3 regions of the Enterobacter pseudoroggenkampii genome follow, and region 3 is predicted to be linked to each of the others. Evidence: predicted binding sites of a transcription regulator. Region 3 holds the regulator's gene; each other region holds the start of a gene.
The links. The regulator PurR, encoded in region 3, represses purine synthesis genes. The targets are predictions, from matches to a motif close to CANGCAAACGTTTGCNTG.
Positions count from the first base shown of each region.

Region 1: the regulator PurR is predicted to act here: its motif matches at 2,359-2,376, upstream of pyrC (dihydroorotase).
Region 2: the regulator PurR is predicted to act here: its motif matches at 2,266-2,283, upstream of gltS (sodium/glutamate symporter).

Region 1 covers NZ_JAPMLV010000001.1:877,727-882,534, forward strand. Annotated here, with positions in the region: gene solA (N-methyl-L-tryptophan oxidase) at 1-284, opposite strand, end outside; gene bssS (biofilm formation regulator BssS) at 401-655, opposite strand; gene dinI (DNA damage-inducible protein I) at 929-1,174, opposite strand; gene pyrC (dihydroorotase) at 1,249-2,295, opposite strand; gene OTG14_RS04275 (lipoprotein) at 2,422-2,982, opposite strand; gene mdtH (multidrug efflux MFS transporter MdtH) at 3,106-4,314, opposite strand; gene rimJ (ribosomal protein S5-alanine N-acetyltransferase) at 4,551-4,808, shown strand, end outside.
Region 2 covers NZ_JAPMLV010000003.1:132,326-137,133, reverse strand. Annotated here, with positions in the region: gene recG (ATP-dependent DNA helicase RecG) at 1-904, shown strand, start outside; gene gltS (sodium/glutamate symporter) at 906-2,108, opposite strand; gene xanP (xanthine/proton symporter XanP) at 2,335-3,726, shown strand; gene OTG14_RS16160 (AsmA family protein) at 3,846-4,808, shown strand, end outside.
Region 3 covers NZ_JAPMLV010000001.1:1,101,234-1,106,041, forward strand. Annotated here, with positions in the region: gene punC (purine nucleoside transporter PunC) at 1-1,028, opposite strand, end outside; gene punR (DNA-binding transcriptional activator PunR) at 1,143-2,054, shown strand; gene purR (HTH-type transcriptional repressor PurR) at 2,072-3,097, opposite strand; gene cydH (cytochrome bd-I oxidase subunit CydH) at 3,395-3,484, shown strand; gene OTG14_RS05420 (MFS transporter) at 3,648-4,808, shown strand, end outside.

The sequences.
Region 1 (4,808 bases), 220 kb from region 3:
TGAGCCGGACCAAGGTTGATAACCCCGGTACGCTCGAAAATACGCTCTTCGGTCTGTTTCGCCAGTTCATCCCACAGCGTCTGGGCGCGAAGCACCAGCGGGACATAGCGCTCGCCTTCTCCATACGCATGGCGCATGAGGCGGGTATCGCCATGATGGCTGCCTTCCGCATGGGGAGGGCGGTGGGCATCGATCATCAGGACCTTCAGACCTGCCTGTGTTGCGTAATAACCGGCAGCGGAACCCACGGAGCCGCTACCAATAATGATTAAGTCGTATCTCATATGCATCTCATAAACTGACGTTTTGTTAGCAGAGTAATTAACAACGCGGAGTTAGACAAGGGAGAAATAAATAAGGCACCGCGAGGGTGCCTGTAGAGAGAAAAGTGGGCATAAGCTTAGTGCCGTTTATACTCATTTTCCTGATAGTCGCCAGATTCTATTTTTGCAATACCTGCCTCTAAAATAGAAATAAACTGACGGGCGACGTCTGTTGTTAGCCACAGCGTCTGTCCAACTTCCGCTTCTTCACGGTTGAGTTGATTCGGGGTCTGGTAGTGCAAACGCAGCATCAGCGCATCGTAGCTATCTACGGTACTGATATCCCAGCCAACAAGTGGATGGGTCTGGATCACTTCACTATTCTTTTCCATTATAACCCCCTTAATGCGTGTTAGAAGACAACGGCTTTGAGGTTCAATGCATGTTTTTCTGAAAGCATCTTCAGTATACCAAGTAATAAGGGTTCCGAAGGGAAAAATAAACAGGTGGCAACACATTTTTCTGCTTTTTAGGATTGTTCGAACAATAAAACACCATCTTGTTCACGATTCTTAAAGAAGATGCCGAATTAATTTGAACTTACCGTATTTTTAGACAAAAAAAGCCGGGGCGACCCGGCAAAAAAACACAATGAGGGAGCAGTATTAATCCGTGATGAACCAGTCGTCTGCGCTTTCCCACGTTTCCTGCAGGATTTCGCTGATGCGATCTTTATCTTCTTTCGCCGCACCAATGACGGAGAGGTTGTTCGCCGCGGCGTAACGCACCGTTACGGCACCCGCGTTGTCGGGAAAGGTGTTGTTAATACGGCGGGATAATTCGCCTGCCAGTGCATCAAGCGCGCCGGCAGGCAGAACAGTTGTTTTGGCTATGGTGACTTCAATACGCATAAATGCCCCCTGTGTAATATACTGTTTATTTATACAGGTATATTATCGGTTTGACAACAAGGGGCATTGATTTTTTAACGTTTTACCGTCCAGTTAACGGTTTCGCCCGCCAGGAAGGGGATCAGCGTGTCATCCGTCAGCGCAATGGACTCCTCAACGTGGCTCGCTTTACGCTCCAGTTCGATGAAGCTGTCGTTGACCGGCAGGCCGTAGAAGCGCGGGCCGTTAAGGGAGCAGAACGCTTCGAAATGTTCCAGCGCGTTCATCTCTTCAAATACGGTCGCGTAGCTGGCAAGCGCCGTTGGGGCGTTGAAGCAGCCTGCGCAGCCGCAGCTTGCCTCTTTACGGTGGCGGGCGTGAGGCGCGGAGTCGGTGCCGAGGAACGCGCGGGAGAACCCGCTGGCAACCAGCTCGCGCAGCGCCTGCTGGTGGATATTGCGCTTGAGAATCGGCAGGCAGTACAGGTGAGGGCGCACCCCGCCCACCAGCATGTGGTTACGGTTAAACATCAGGTGCTGCGGCGTAATGGTGGCGGCGATAAGATCGTTGCCGTCGCGCACGTACTCTGCCGCGTCTTTGGTGGTGATATGCTCAAAGACCACTTTAAGCGCGGGCAGGCGCTGGCGCAGAGGCTCCATCACGGTCTCGATAAACCGGGCTTCACGGTCAAAGATGTCAATTTCGGCATGCGTGACTTCACCATGGACCAGCAGCGGCATGCCCAGTTTCTGCATGCGCTCCAGAACCGGCATGATGGCATCAATGCTGGTGACGCCGTGGCTGGAGTTGGTGGTGGCATTCGCCGGATAGAGTTTCGCCGCCGTAAATACGCCTTCGTTAAACCCACGCTCCACTTCGTTAGGGTCCAGCGAGTCGGTCAGATAGCAGGTCATCAACGGGGTAAAATCGTGTCCCGCAGGCACGGCATCCAGGATGCGCTGGCGATAGGCTATCGCGGCATCGACGGTGGTGACTGGTGGAACCAGGTTAGGCATGACAATCGCGCGGCCATAAATTTCGCTGGTATAAGGCACGACGGTTTTCAGCATATCGCCATCACGCAGATGGATATGCCAGTCGTCAGGGCGGCGGATTTTAAGAACCTGGGGTTGTGCAGTCATGGAAGCTCCGGCTTGTCAGGAATCAGTCATAAGGATGGCTGTTTTTGCCGGACACAAATCATAAGCGGAAACGTTTTCGTTTGCACACTTTTCCGTAAAAAAAAGGGCGCCGCAGCGCCCTTCAGGTTAATCGGTGAAAGGAATGATGATTTCACCTGGCTTAACCTCTATGCCTTTTGCGTATTTTTTCGCCAGAGCTTCACCCTTGCTTTTATCTTCGCTTAAGACGTACGCGGGCTGCTGGTTGAAATAATTACGCAGCGACTGGTTGAGATAGGGCATCAGAGTTTGCAGAACCGGCGCCATCTTGTCCGGCGACACCTGCGCATCGACGACTTCCATCTCCTGGAGGAAAATCGCCCCTTTCTCTTTATTGAACACGGGAAGTGCCTTCAGCTTGAGCTTGATGTTGGCTTTCTGATTGCCAAAGAGGGAGGACATATCAAGATCCGCGTCACCGGCCAGGGTGACTTTGTTTGGCTCTTCACGTCCGATCTGGCTGGTCAGATTCGTGAGCACGATATGCGCGTCCGCCAGCCCCGGCACGCCAATGTCTTTAGAAAAATTGTTATGTTTTTCCAGCGCCTGATTAATTTCCTGTTCACTGACGGTATATTGCGTGAGCTGGTTACAGCCAACCAGCAGACCGCTGACAACTAATGCAGCGGCAAAGACAATTTTCTTCATAGTGTTCCTCAACGAAAAATCGGCGCTTCTGTCCTGTTACGCCAGTATGTCAGCGTGAATGGGCAGAAACCAGCAGAAAAAACTGAGAAGTGGGGCGGGAGGGACTCCCGCCCGAGGGAAAGGCTACGCGCCAGGCTCGAGCATGCCGCTCGCGCTGCGTTTCTGGCTGAACTGCCACCACAGGGCAAGAAGCGTCATAAAGCCCACCACGCCGAGCATCATCCACGGGAGTTCGGGCTGGTTTAACGCTTTGCCGGCATCAAACAACCAGCCGCCCCCGGCGTAACCTAATGCGCCGCCAAGCGCCAGCCCCAGCCGGCTGAAACCCATATAGCTGCCGCGCGCACGCGCATCCGCAAGGGAGGCGCTCAGCGTTTCACGGGCAGGCTCGGCGATGATCGACCCTATATAGAAGGTGCAAATCAGGGTAAACAGCTGCTGGAGAGAGTTCACCAGGCCGATTGGCATCATGCTCAGCGTCATCAGGAACAGCCCGGCCATCAGGCGATGCTCCAGACGAAAACGCCGTTCGCTCCAGCGGGCAATCGGATAAAGCAGCGTTAACGACAGGCAGGCTTCGATGGCGTACATCCATTTAACGGCAGCAGGCGTGCCAGCAATGTCGTTAACCATGATCGGCAGCATCAGCATGACCTGCACAGCCAGCATGTAGTAGCCCGTCAATGTCAGCACATAGGTGACAAAACGTTTGTCGCGCAGGACGCGGCCAAGCCCTTCCCGGACAGGTGCTTTGACCGTCGACAGTTTCCAGGCGGGCAGGAACAGGCCATTAAACAGCGCGCACAAAATAAAGAGTACCGCGCCAGCCGCACAGACCAGACGGAAGTCATACTGCAGCAGCCAGCTTCCCAGCAGGGCGCCGACAACCGCCCCGGCACTGTCCTGCATCATGAGAATCGAGAAGAAGCGGCCGCGGTGCTGCGGGCGAATCAGCTTTACCACCAGCGCGGTGCGGGGCGGATCGAACAGCGTGCCCCCGATACCGGAGAGGAAACAGGAGAACCAGAGCAGCCACGGCTCCTGAGCGACCGCCATCGTGGCAAAGCCTGCCGCGCGCAGCAGCATACCGGTCACGATCATCGGTTTAGCGCCAAAGCGGTCGGCAATGGCCCCGCCAAAGACCCCCAGGCCCTGCTGGACAAACTGGCGTAACCCCAGGGCAATGCCAACCATTAATGCCGCCCAGCCCATTTGATCGACAAAGCGAATCGATATCAGCGGGAAAACGACAAAAAAGCCGAGCACGACCAGCATGTTATCGACGAGCAGGAAATATTTACCCAGGCTCCTGGCCTGTGATACGCGGGACATTTTCCCTCCAGGGAAAATAAGATGGTGAGCACGCTAACATTCTGCGGTGTCGCCGCGTTTTTTCCCACCCCTGAACGCGACAATATTTTTTTATCAAAAGGGTGCTTTGATAGAGAGTTCTCATCGAAAAGTGTGAAAAGAGGTGAAAATGGTATGTCACTGTTTTCACAGACGGCGCAGGCGCAGGTATAGTAAAGCTAATGGGTAAGCTGAAGTGACGGGAAGGAGTGGTATCGATGTTTGGCTATCGCAGTAATGTGCCAAAAGTGCGTCTGACAACGGACAGGCTGGTCGTTCGTCTGGTGCATGAGCGTGATGCCTGGCGTCTGGCGGATTATTACGCCGAGAATCGCCAGTTTTTAAAACCCTGGGAACCCGTTCGGGATGAGAGCCATTGTTACCCTTCCGGCTGGCAGGCGCGCCTCAGCATGATTACGGAATTTCACAAGCAGGGCAGCGCGTTTTATTTCGCGCTGCTGGATCCTGAAGAGAAA
Region 2 (4,808 bases), on a different contig from region 3:
GGTGATTATCGACGAGCAGCACCGCTTCGGCGTGCACCAGCGTCTGGCATTATGGGAGAAAGGCCTGCAGCAGGGCTTCCACCCGCATCAGCTGATCATGACCGCTACGCCGATCCCGCGCACCCTGGCGATGACGGCCTACGCCGATCTGGATACCTCCACCATCGACGAACAGCCGCCGGGCCGTACGCCGGTCACAACGGTCGCCATTCCTGACACGCGCCGCAGTGATATCATCGACCGCGTACGCAACGCCTGCACCCACGAAGGGCGTCAGGCCTACTGGGTTTGTACGCTGATAGAAGAGTCGGAACTGCTGGAAGCGCAGGCTGCCGAAGCCACGTGGGAAGAGCTTAAGCTGGCGCTGCCGGAGCTGAACGTGGGCCTGGTTCATGGACGCATGAAGCCTGCCGAAAAACAGGCGGTGATGCAGTCGTTTAAGCAGGGCGAGCTGCATTTGCTGGTCGCCACGACGGTCATTGAAGTGGGCGTGGACGTCCCGAACTCCAGCCTGATGATCATCGAAAACCCGGAGCGCCTGGGCCTTGCCCAACTCCACCAGCTGCGCGGGCGCGTTGGCCGTGGCGCGGTAGCGTCCCACTGCGTCCTGCTCTACAAAGCCCCGCTCTCAAAAACAGCCCAGATGCGGTTGCAGGTGCTGCGCGACAGCAACGACGGTTTTGTGATTGCGCAAAAAGACCTGGAGATCCGCGGCCCGGGCGAACTGCTGGGCACGCGTCAGACGGGGAACGCGGAATTCAAAGTGGCGGATTTGCTGCGCGACCAGGCTATGATCCCCGAGGTTCAGCGCCTCGCCCGCCATATTCATGAACGCTACCCCGAACAGGCGGCAGCGTTAATTGAGCGCTGGATGCCGGAAACCGAACGCTATTCCAACGCCTGATTCAGGCAAACATCGGCAGCATCAGGTACAGCTTAATCACCAGCGCGTTGACGATATCAATAAAGAACGCCCCGACCATCGGGACCACCAGAAACGCCATGTGCGAAGGCCCGAAGCGTTCGGTGATCGCCTGCATGTTGGCGATAGCCGTTGGGGTAGCCCCCAGACCAAACCCGCAGTGACCCGCCGCCAGCACCGCCGCATCGTAGTTTTTACCCATCATGCGCCAGGTCACGAACATGGCGTACAGCGCCATAAACAGCGCCTGTACCGCCAGAATCGCCACCATCGGCAACGCCAGCGAGGCCAGCTCCCACAGCTTGAGACTCATCAGCGCCATCGCCAGGAACAGTGACAGGCAGACGTTGCCGAGCACCGACACCGCCCGTTCAAACACGCGATAGAAGCCCATCAGCGCCAGGCCGTTGCTCAGGATCACCCCGATAAACAGCACGCAGACAAACGTCGGCAGTTCAAACGCTGAGCCCGCCAGCCATTGCGCAACCACTTTGCCCACGGTCAGGCAGATGGCGATCGTCGCGATGGTTTCAATCAGCACCAGCGAGGTAATACTGCGCCCGACGTCCGGCTTTTCAAACGCGGTCGGCACCAGCTCATCGTCCGGCCTGCCGTCCGGCGTGGTGGAGTGCTTCACCAGATAGCGAGCCACCGGGCCGCCAATCAGGCCACCCAGCACCAGACCAAAGGTCGCGCAGGCCATCGCCACTTCCGTCGCGTTTTCAAACCCGTAGCGCTCGATGAACAGCTTGCTCCATGCGGCCCCGGTACCGTGGCCGCCCGAAAGGGTAATTGACCCCGCCAGCAGCCCCATCAGCGGATCCAGTCCCAGCAGCGTCGCCATCCCGATGCCGATAGCGTTTTGCATCAGCAGCAGCCCCACCACCACAATCAGGAATACGCCGAGCACTTTACCGCCCGCCCGCAGGCTCGCCAGATTGGCGTTCAGGCCGATGGTGGCAAAGAAGGCAAGCATCAGCGGGTCCTTCAGGGACATATCAAAATCGATTTCCCAGCCCATGCTTTTTTTCAGTATCAGCAGGGCCAGCGCCACCAGCAGACCACCGGCGACAGGTTCAGGAATGGTGTATTTCTTCAGAAGGGAAACGCTATGTACCAGCTTACGGCCAAGCAGTAAGACCAGCGTTGCGGCAACAAGTGTCGACAACGTATCGAGATGAATCATAGAAGGCTCCTGTTTTGCGCGTGTTCCATACACACGCGGCGTTATCCTGGGCCGGTTTGCGCTCTTCATGAGCTCCCGGCGCGAAAAAGTGTAATTTTTTTTCCCGATACGTTGTAGAAAACCTGCTCACAGCGGCAGATTTTCTTCCCTTTTTTTGCTGGCAATCGTTTGCTTTTACCATGTGGTCAGATAAAATGCCCGCTTTTCCACCGTGGGATTGCCGCCGATGTCCGTTAACACCATAGAGTCGCCTGATGCGCAACCGATTGCGCAGAAGCAAAATAGCGAACTGATTTACCGCCTTGAAGACCGCCCGCCGCTGCCGCAAACGCTGTTCGCCGCCTGCCAGCATCTTCTGGCGATGTTTGTTGCGGTGATCACCCCGGCGCTGCTGATTTGCCAGGCGCTCGGTTTACCGGCGCAGGACACGCAGCACATTATCAGCATGTCTCTTTTTGCCTCCGGCGTGGCCTCGATTATTCAAATTAAAGCGTGGGGTCCGGTGGGGTCGGGATTATTGTCGATTCAGGGCACCAGCTTTAACTTCGTGGCGCCGCTGATCATGGGCGGTACGGCGCTGAAAACCGGCGGTGCGGATGTCCCGACCATGATGGCGGCGCTGTTCGGCACGCTGATGCTGGCCAGCTGTACGGAGATGGTGATCTCCCGCGTTCTGCATCTGGCTCGCCGCGTTATCACCCCGCTGGTTTCCGGCGTCGTCGTGATGATTATCGGCCTGTCGCTGATTCAGGTGGGCCTTACCTCCATCGGCGGCGGCTATGCCGCAATGAGCGACCACACCTTCGGCGCGCCGAAAAACCTGCTGCTGGCGGGCGTCGTGCTGGCGATCATTATTCTGCTTAACCGTCAGCGTAACCCTTACCTGCGCGTGGCCTCGCTGGTGATCGCCATGGCGGCGGGTTACCTGCTGGCGTGGGCGCTGGGCATGCTGCCGGAGAACACCGCGCCGACCAACAGCGCGCTGATCGTCGTTCCTACGCCGCTGTACTACGGTCTGGGCATTGACTGGGGTCTGCTCCTGCCGCTGATGCTGGTCTTTATGATCACCTCCCTGGAGACCATCGGTGATATCACCGCCACCTCCGACGTCTCCGAGCAGCCGGTGTCCGGCCCGCTGTACATGAAGCGCCTGAAAGGCGGCGTGCTGGCGAATGGCCTGAACTCGTTTGTCTCTGCGGTCTTCAACACCTTCCCGAACTCCTGCTTCGGTCAGAACAACGGCGTGATCCAGCTGACCGGCGTGGCCAGCCGCTACGTTGGCTTCGTGGTGGCGCTGATGCTGATCGTCCTCGGCCTGTTCCCGGCGGTGAGCGGTTTTGTGCAGCACATCCCTGAGCCTGTGCTGGGCGGCGCAACGCTGGTGATGTTCGGGACTATCGCGGCCTCCGGCGTACGTATTGTCTCCCGCGAGCCGCTGAACCGCCGCGCGATCATGATTATCGCTCTGTCGCTGGCCGTCGGTCTGGGCGTTTCCCAGCAGCCGCTGATCCTGCAGTTTGCACCTGACTGGGTGAAAAACCTGCTCTCTTCCGGCATTGCCGCAGGCGGTATCACCGCTATCGTGCTGAACCTCGTTTTCCCGCCTGAGAAAAATTGATTTCTCTCACGGCAGGCAGTCAATGCCTGCCGTGACATCTAATTACACCATTCCCGCCTTGAGGATTGCGCATAAATCGTGCATAACTCCCTTATGTGCGTTTTGCGGGATGGAAGACCATGAAATTTATTGGAAAGCTCCTCATCTATCTTCTGGTAGCCCTGCTCATTGTGATGCTGGCGCTCTACATTCTGCTCCAGACCCGCTGGGGCGCGTCTCAGGTCAGCAGCTGGGTGACGGTGAATACCGATTACGAACTCAGTTTCGACAAGATGAATCACCGCTTTTCGTCGCCTTCCCACATTATTCTGGAAAATGTCATCTTTGGTCGGGATGGTAAACCCGCCACGCTGGTCGCCAAAAAAGTGGATATCGGCCTGAGCAGCCGCCAGGTAACCGATCCGCTGCATATGGACACCATCACCCTGTTCGACGGCACGCTGAATCTCTCGCCGCAGACGGCGCCGCTGCCTTTCCAGGCGGATCGCCTGCAGCTGAATAACATGGCCTTTAACAGCCCGAATACCGAATGGGACCTGAGCGCGCAGAAGGTGACGGGCGGCGTCAGCCCGTGGCAGCCGGAAGCGGGCAACGTGCTGGGGAACAACGCGCAGATTCAGATGAGCGCAGGCTCGCTGACCCTGAACGGCGTACCGGCCACCAACGTGCTGATCGAGGGCCAGCTTAACGGCAAGGAAGTGGTGCTGAACACGATTGGCGCCGATATGGCCCGCGGCTCACTCACCGGCTCCGCCCTGCGCAACGCCGACGGGAGCTGGATTATCGACACCATGCGTCTGAACGAAATCCGCCTGCAGAGCGATAAAACGCTGACGGCTTTCTTCGCGCCGCTGGCCACCATTCCCTCTCTGCAGATTGGTCGTCTGGACGTGACCGACGCCCGGCTTCAGGGCCCGGACTGGGCGGTGACCGATCTCGACTTAAGCCTTCGCAACCTGACTCTCAGCAAAGGCGACTGGCAGAGCCAGGAGGGCCGCCTGTCGATGAACGCCAGCGAGTTTATCTACGGCTCCCTGCATCTGTTTGACCCGATTCTGAATGCAGAGTTTTCCCCGCAGGGC
Region 3 (4,808 bases):
CCCAACTGCAGGGTATTTTGCAGCGCGGCGGCGCGGCCTGTCGCCTGCGGGAACGGACGTAACGCTTGTGCCACCACGATCGGGTAAATCGCCCCGTTCGCCACGGCCATCACGCAGAAGGGGATCAAAATTTCAGCCAGGCCCGCGCCCGGAATAAACCCGACGGCCCAGGTGCCGATGACGCTCAGCGCATACAGCACCAGCAGCCATGGCAGCATCTGCTGACCTTCCCATTTTTGCAGCGCCGCGCGACAGCCGTACCCGCCCACCAGGAAGGCGATAGTCTGCGGAACATAGCTCAAACCGATGGCCGCCGGGCTGTAGCCCATATCGTGCAGAATGAACGGCGAGCCGGTAAGCCACGCGAAGAAGCTGGCCGAACAGGCGGCGTAAATCAGGACATTGCCGCGATACGCTTTGGCGCTCAGCAGGGAGGTGAAGGTAATCGGCTTCGCATCCGCATGCGCCTCTTTTTTATGCGCGGGCTTAAGGGCAAACGCCGGCAGCATCAGTACCAGCGTGATGGCAAACAGCGTGGCAAAAATGGCCTGCCAGTCAAAGTGCGCGAGGATCCAGCTGCCCAGCAGCGGAGCCAGGGCAGGGGAAAGACCCACCAGCGGCATAATGGTGGCGAAAATACGGTTTGTGCGGTTAGCCGGATAGTAGTCGGTCACCAGCGCCTGCCAGGTCACCGCCGCAGCACAGACGCCCACGGCCTGAATAAAGCGCAACACCAGCAGCCAGGTGGCATCGCGCACCCACAGCATCCCCAGGCAGCCCACGGCAAAAATGGCCAGACCCAGCAGCAGTACCGGTTTACGACCAAAGCGATCCGAGAGCGGTCCCCACAGGAGCTGCGCGAAAGCGAAACCGGCAAGGAACAGGCTCAGGCTGGCGCTGATGGCCGCCGCAGGGGTTTGCAGGTCTTCCTGCATCGCGGCAAACGCGGGCAGGTACATGTCGGTGGCCAAAAAGCCCAGCACGCTTAAGCCGCCGAGCCAGACTAAAAATCCTTTCCTGGGTTGCATTCTCTTATTCTCCTGAGGAGGCAGGTGTACGTTGGCGCAGAGTGTAGGGAGTGCAAAGCCGCTTGTGAAACGCTAATATTTGGCGGGTGCATTCAAATTTTTTGCAGGCAGAAAATGTGGTCAGATTATTCTCTTGAAGTGGTCGATGCTGTCGCGCGTAACGGCAGCTTTAGCGGTGCAGCGCAGGAGCTGCACCGCGTCCCTTCGGCCATCAGCTACACGGTGCGTCAGTTGGAGGAGTGGCTGGCGGTTCCGCTGTTTGAGCGGCGCCATCGTGATGTGGAATTAACGCCCGCAGGGGCGTGGTTTTTGAAGGAAGGGCGTTCTGTTATCAAAAAAATGCAGATCACCCGCGAACAGTGTCAGCAGATCGCTAACGGCTGGCGGGGGCATCTTTCCATCGCGGTGGATAACATCGTTAAGCCGGAACGTACCCGGCAGATGATCGTCGATTTCTATCGTCATTTTTCAGATGTCGAGCTGCGGGTCTCGCAGGAGGTGTTCAACGGCGTCTGGGATGCGCTGGCGGACGGCAGGGCAGAGATGGCAATCGGGGCCACGCAGGCGATCCCGGTCGGGGGACGTTACGCCTTTCGCGATATGGGGATGCTGAGCTGGAAGTGCGTGGTGGCAAGCGATCATCCGCTGGCGGCGATGGAGGGGCCGCTCAGCGATGATACGCTACGCAACTGGCCGTCGCTGGTGCTGGAGGATACCTCCCGTTCATTGCCTAAGCGTATCACCTGGCTTCTGGACAACCAGCGGCGGGTGGTGGCCCCTGACTGGGAATCGTCGGCGACGTGCCTCAGCGCCGGACTGTGCGTCGCGATGGTGCCCGTTCATTTCGCGCGTCCGCGCATCGATACCGGAGAGTGGGTTGAGCTGACGCTGGAGAATCCGTTCCCGGATGCGGCCTGCTGCCTGACCTGGCAGCAAAGTGATGTCTCGCCTGCGATGGCCTGGCTGCTGGATTATCTGGGAGACAGCGAAACGCTAAACCGGGAATGGTTACGGGAGCCAGCATAGCTGGCCCCGTAAAGCGATTAACGACGGTAGTCGCGGAACGGACCGTCCGCAACGGAACGGCGTTCGATAAGACGCGGGTGAACTTCAATGGACTGCGACTCTTCACGTTTGTTGACGATCCTGTCCATCAGCATATTGAAGGCCGTTTCGCCCAGCGAATCTTTCGGCTGGTGAATGGTGGTCAACGCTGGCGTGAAGAAACGCGCGTTACGCACGTTGTCATACCCGATCACGGAAATATCCTGCGGTACGCGCAGACCCAGCTCGTCGGCAGCGCAGAGCGCGCCCATAGCCATGATGTCACCCCCGCAGAAAACGGCGGTCGGACGGTGTGGCTGGGAGACGATCTGCTGCATTGCGCGGTAGCCCGACTCCGGCTCAAAGTCGCCCTGCACAATCCAGTTTTCCGGCACGTTGATCAGCGCTTCTTCCATCGCTTTCATAAAACCGGCCAGACGGCCCGCGCCGGTGTTGCGCTCCAGCGGACCGGGGATCACGCCAATCTCGCGGTGACCGCGTTCGATCAGATAACGACCGGCCATATAGCCGCCTTCAAAGGCATTATCGATAACGGAATCAGTGAAATCCGCGCGCGCTTCACCCCAGTCCATGACCACCATGGGAATATGGCGATACTCTTCGAGCATCGACAGCACGGATTCCGGGTACTCGGAACACATTACCAGCAGGCCATCAACGCGCTTTTGCGCCATCATCGACAGGTAGGCGCGCTGTTTTTCAATGCTGTTCCACGCGTTGCCCAGAATCAGGGTATAACCTTTCTGGAAGCAGTTTTTCTCAACCGCTTCAATGATCTCGGCAAAATAGGCCGCTTCACTGCTGGTGGCCAGCAATCCAATGGACTTGGTGTGATTAACCTTGAGGCTGCGCGCAACCGCACTTGGCGAATAGTGCAGCTCTTTGATCGCTGCCCAGACGGCGTTGCGCGTCTCTTCCGCCACAAAGCGGGTTTTGTTAATTACATGTGATACGGTTGTAGTGGAAACGTTTGCGCGTTTTGCTACGTCTTTAATTGTTGCCATTAAATGTCACTCCAGACCATATCCTAAACTCCTGAAAAACTTGAAGGTAAACGTTTGCCTTCTCTCACCCTTATCACGCAATCTTGAATTGCGGCACGCCGGGAAAACGACACGGGACGTCAGGAGGGGGTCAATGGCCGGTACGCTAATAAATTTAGCGTGGAATTTTGTCCTATCTTGATGAAAAGGGGAAGAGGTAAAGTGTTTATCAGCCTAAATCCAGGAAGATTTTTGACGTAAATTATGCAAAAATGAGCAGGCTCACTTTTCGTGGGGGGATTAAAAGGAGAAAAATTGATGAGTTCCGATCTGAAGTTTTCGCTGTTCACCACCGTTATTGTGCTGGCTCTGATTGTCGCGGCCGGTCTGACGGCTGCGCTGCACTGATTTACGTGGAGGGAGAGCCTTCTCCCTCCCGATCGACCCGATTGTTACTTCTCTGGCAAAAATCTTTTGCCATTTTGTTAACTTCTCATTTTTTGTGATTGATGTCATGCTTTCCGCTTCTTTGTTCTGTGTCACCACATGACACGGCATCCGGAGTTGACGCATGAAAATCAATTTTCCCCTGCTGGCCCTGGCGATTGGCGCTTTTGGGATTGGCACTACTGAATTCTCCCCGATGGGGTTACTGCCCGTCATCGCCCGCGGCGTGGATGTCTCGATCCCTGCGGCAGGGATGTTAATCAGCGCCTATGCTATCGGCGTGATGGTGGGGGCGCCGCTGATGACGCTTCTCCTTTCGCACCGCGCGCGCCGCAATGCGCTGATTTTCCTGATGGCGATTTTCACCCTGGGCAACGTGCTTTCGGCCATTGCGCCGGACTACACCACGCTGATGTTGTCGCGTATTCTGACCAGCCTTAACCACGGCGCGTTCTTCGGGCTGGGATCGGTCGTGGCTGCCAGCGTGGTGCCAAAACATAAGCAGGCCAGCGCCGTAGCCACCATGTTTATGGGGCTAACGATTGCCAACATTGGCGGGGTGCCTGCGGCAACCTGGTTGGGCGAGGTTATTGGCTGGCGGATGTCATTCCTGGCGACGGCTGGACTGGGCGTGGTCGCGATGGTGGCGCTGTTCTTCTCCCTGCCGAAAGGCAGCGCGGGTGAACGTCCTGACGTGCGCAGAGAGCTGTCGGTGCTGGTGCGCCCGCAGGTGCTCTCCGCGCTGCTCACCACCGTGCTGGGGGCAGGGGCGATGTTTACCCTCTACACCTATATTTCACCGGTATTGCATGACATCACCCACGCAACGCCTCTCTTTGTGACCGCGATGCTGGTACTGATTGGCGTGGGCTTCTCGATTGGCAACTATCTCGGTGGGAAATTTGCCGACCGTTCCGTAAGCGGCACGCTGAAGGGCTTCTTAACCCTGCTGATTGTCATCATGATTGCCATTCCGTGGCTGGCGCGTAATGAGTTTGGCGCCGCGATCGCGATGGTCGTCTGGGGAGCCGCCACCTTTGCCGTGGTGCCGCCGCTGCAGATGCGCGTGATGCGTGTTGCGCATGAAGCGCCGGGCCTCTCATCGTCGGTCAACATCGGCGCCTTCAACCTGGGCAATGCGCTCGGTGCGGCGGCCGGTGGGGTCGTGATTTCAGGGGGACTGGGGTACAGCTTTGTGCCGGTGATGGGGGCGATTATTGCCGCGCTCGGCCTGCTGCTGGTGATGATGTCGGGTCGTAAACAGCCTGAAGCAGCCTGCGCTGCG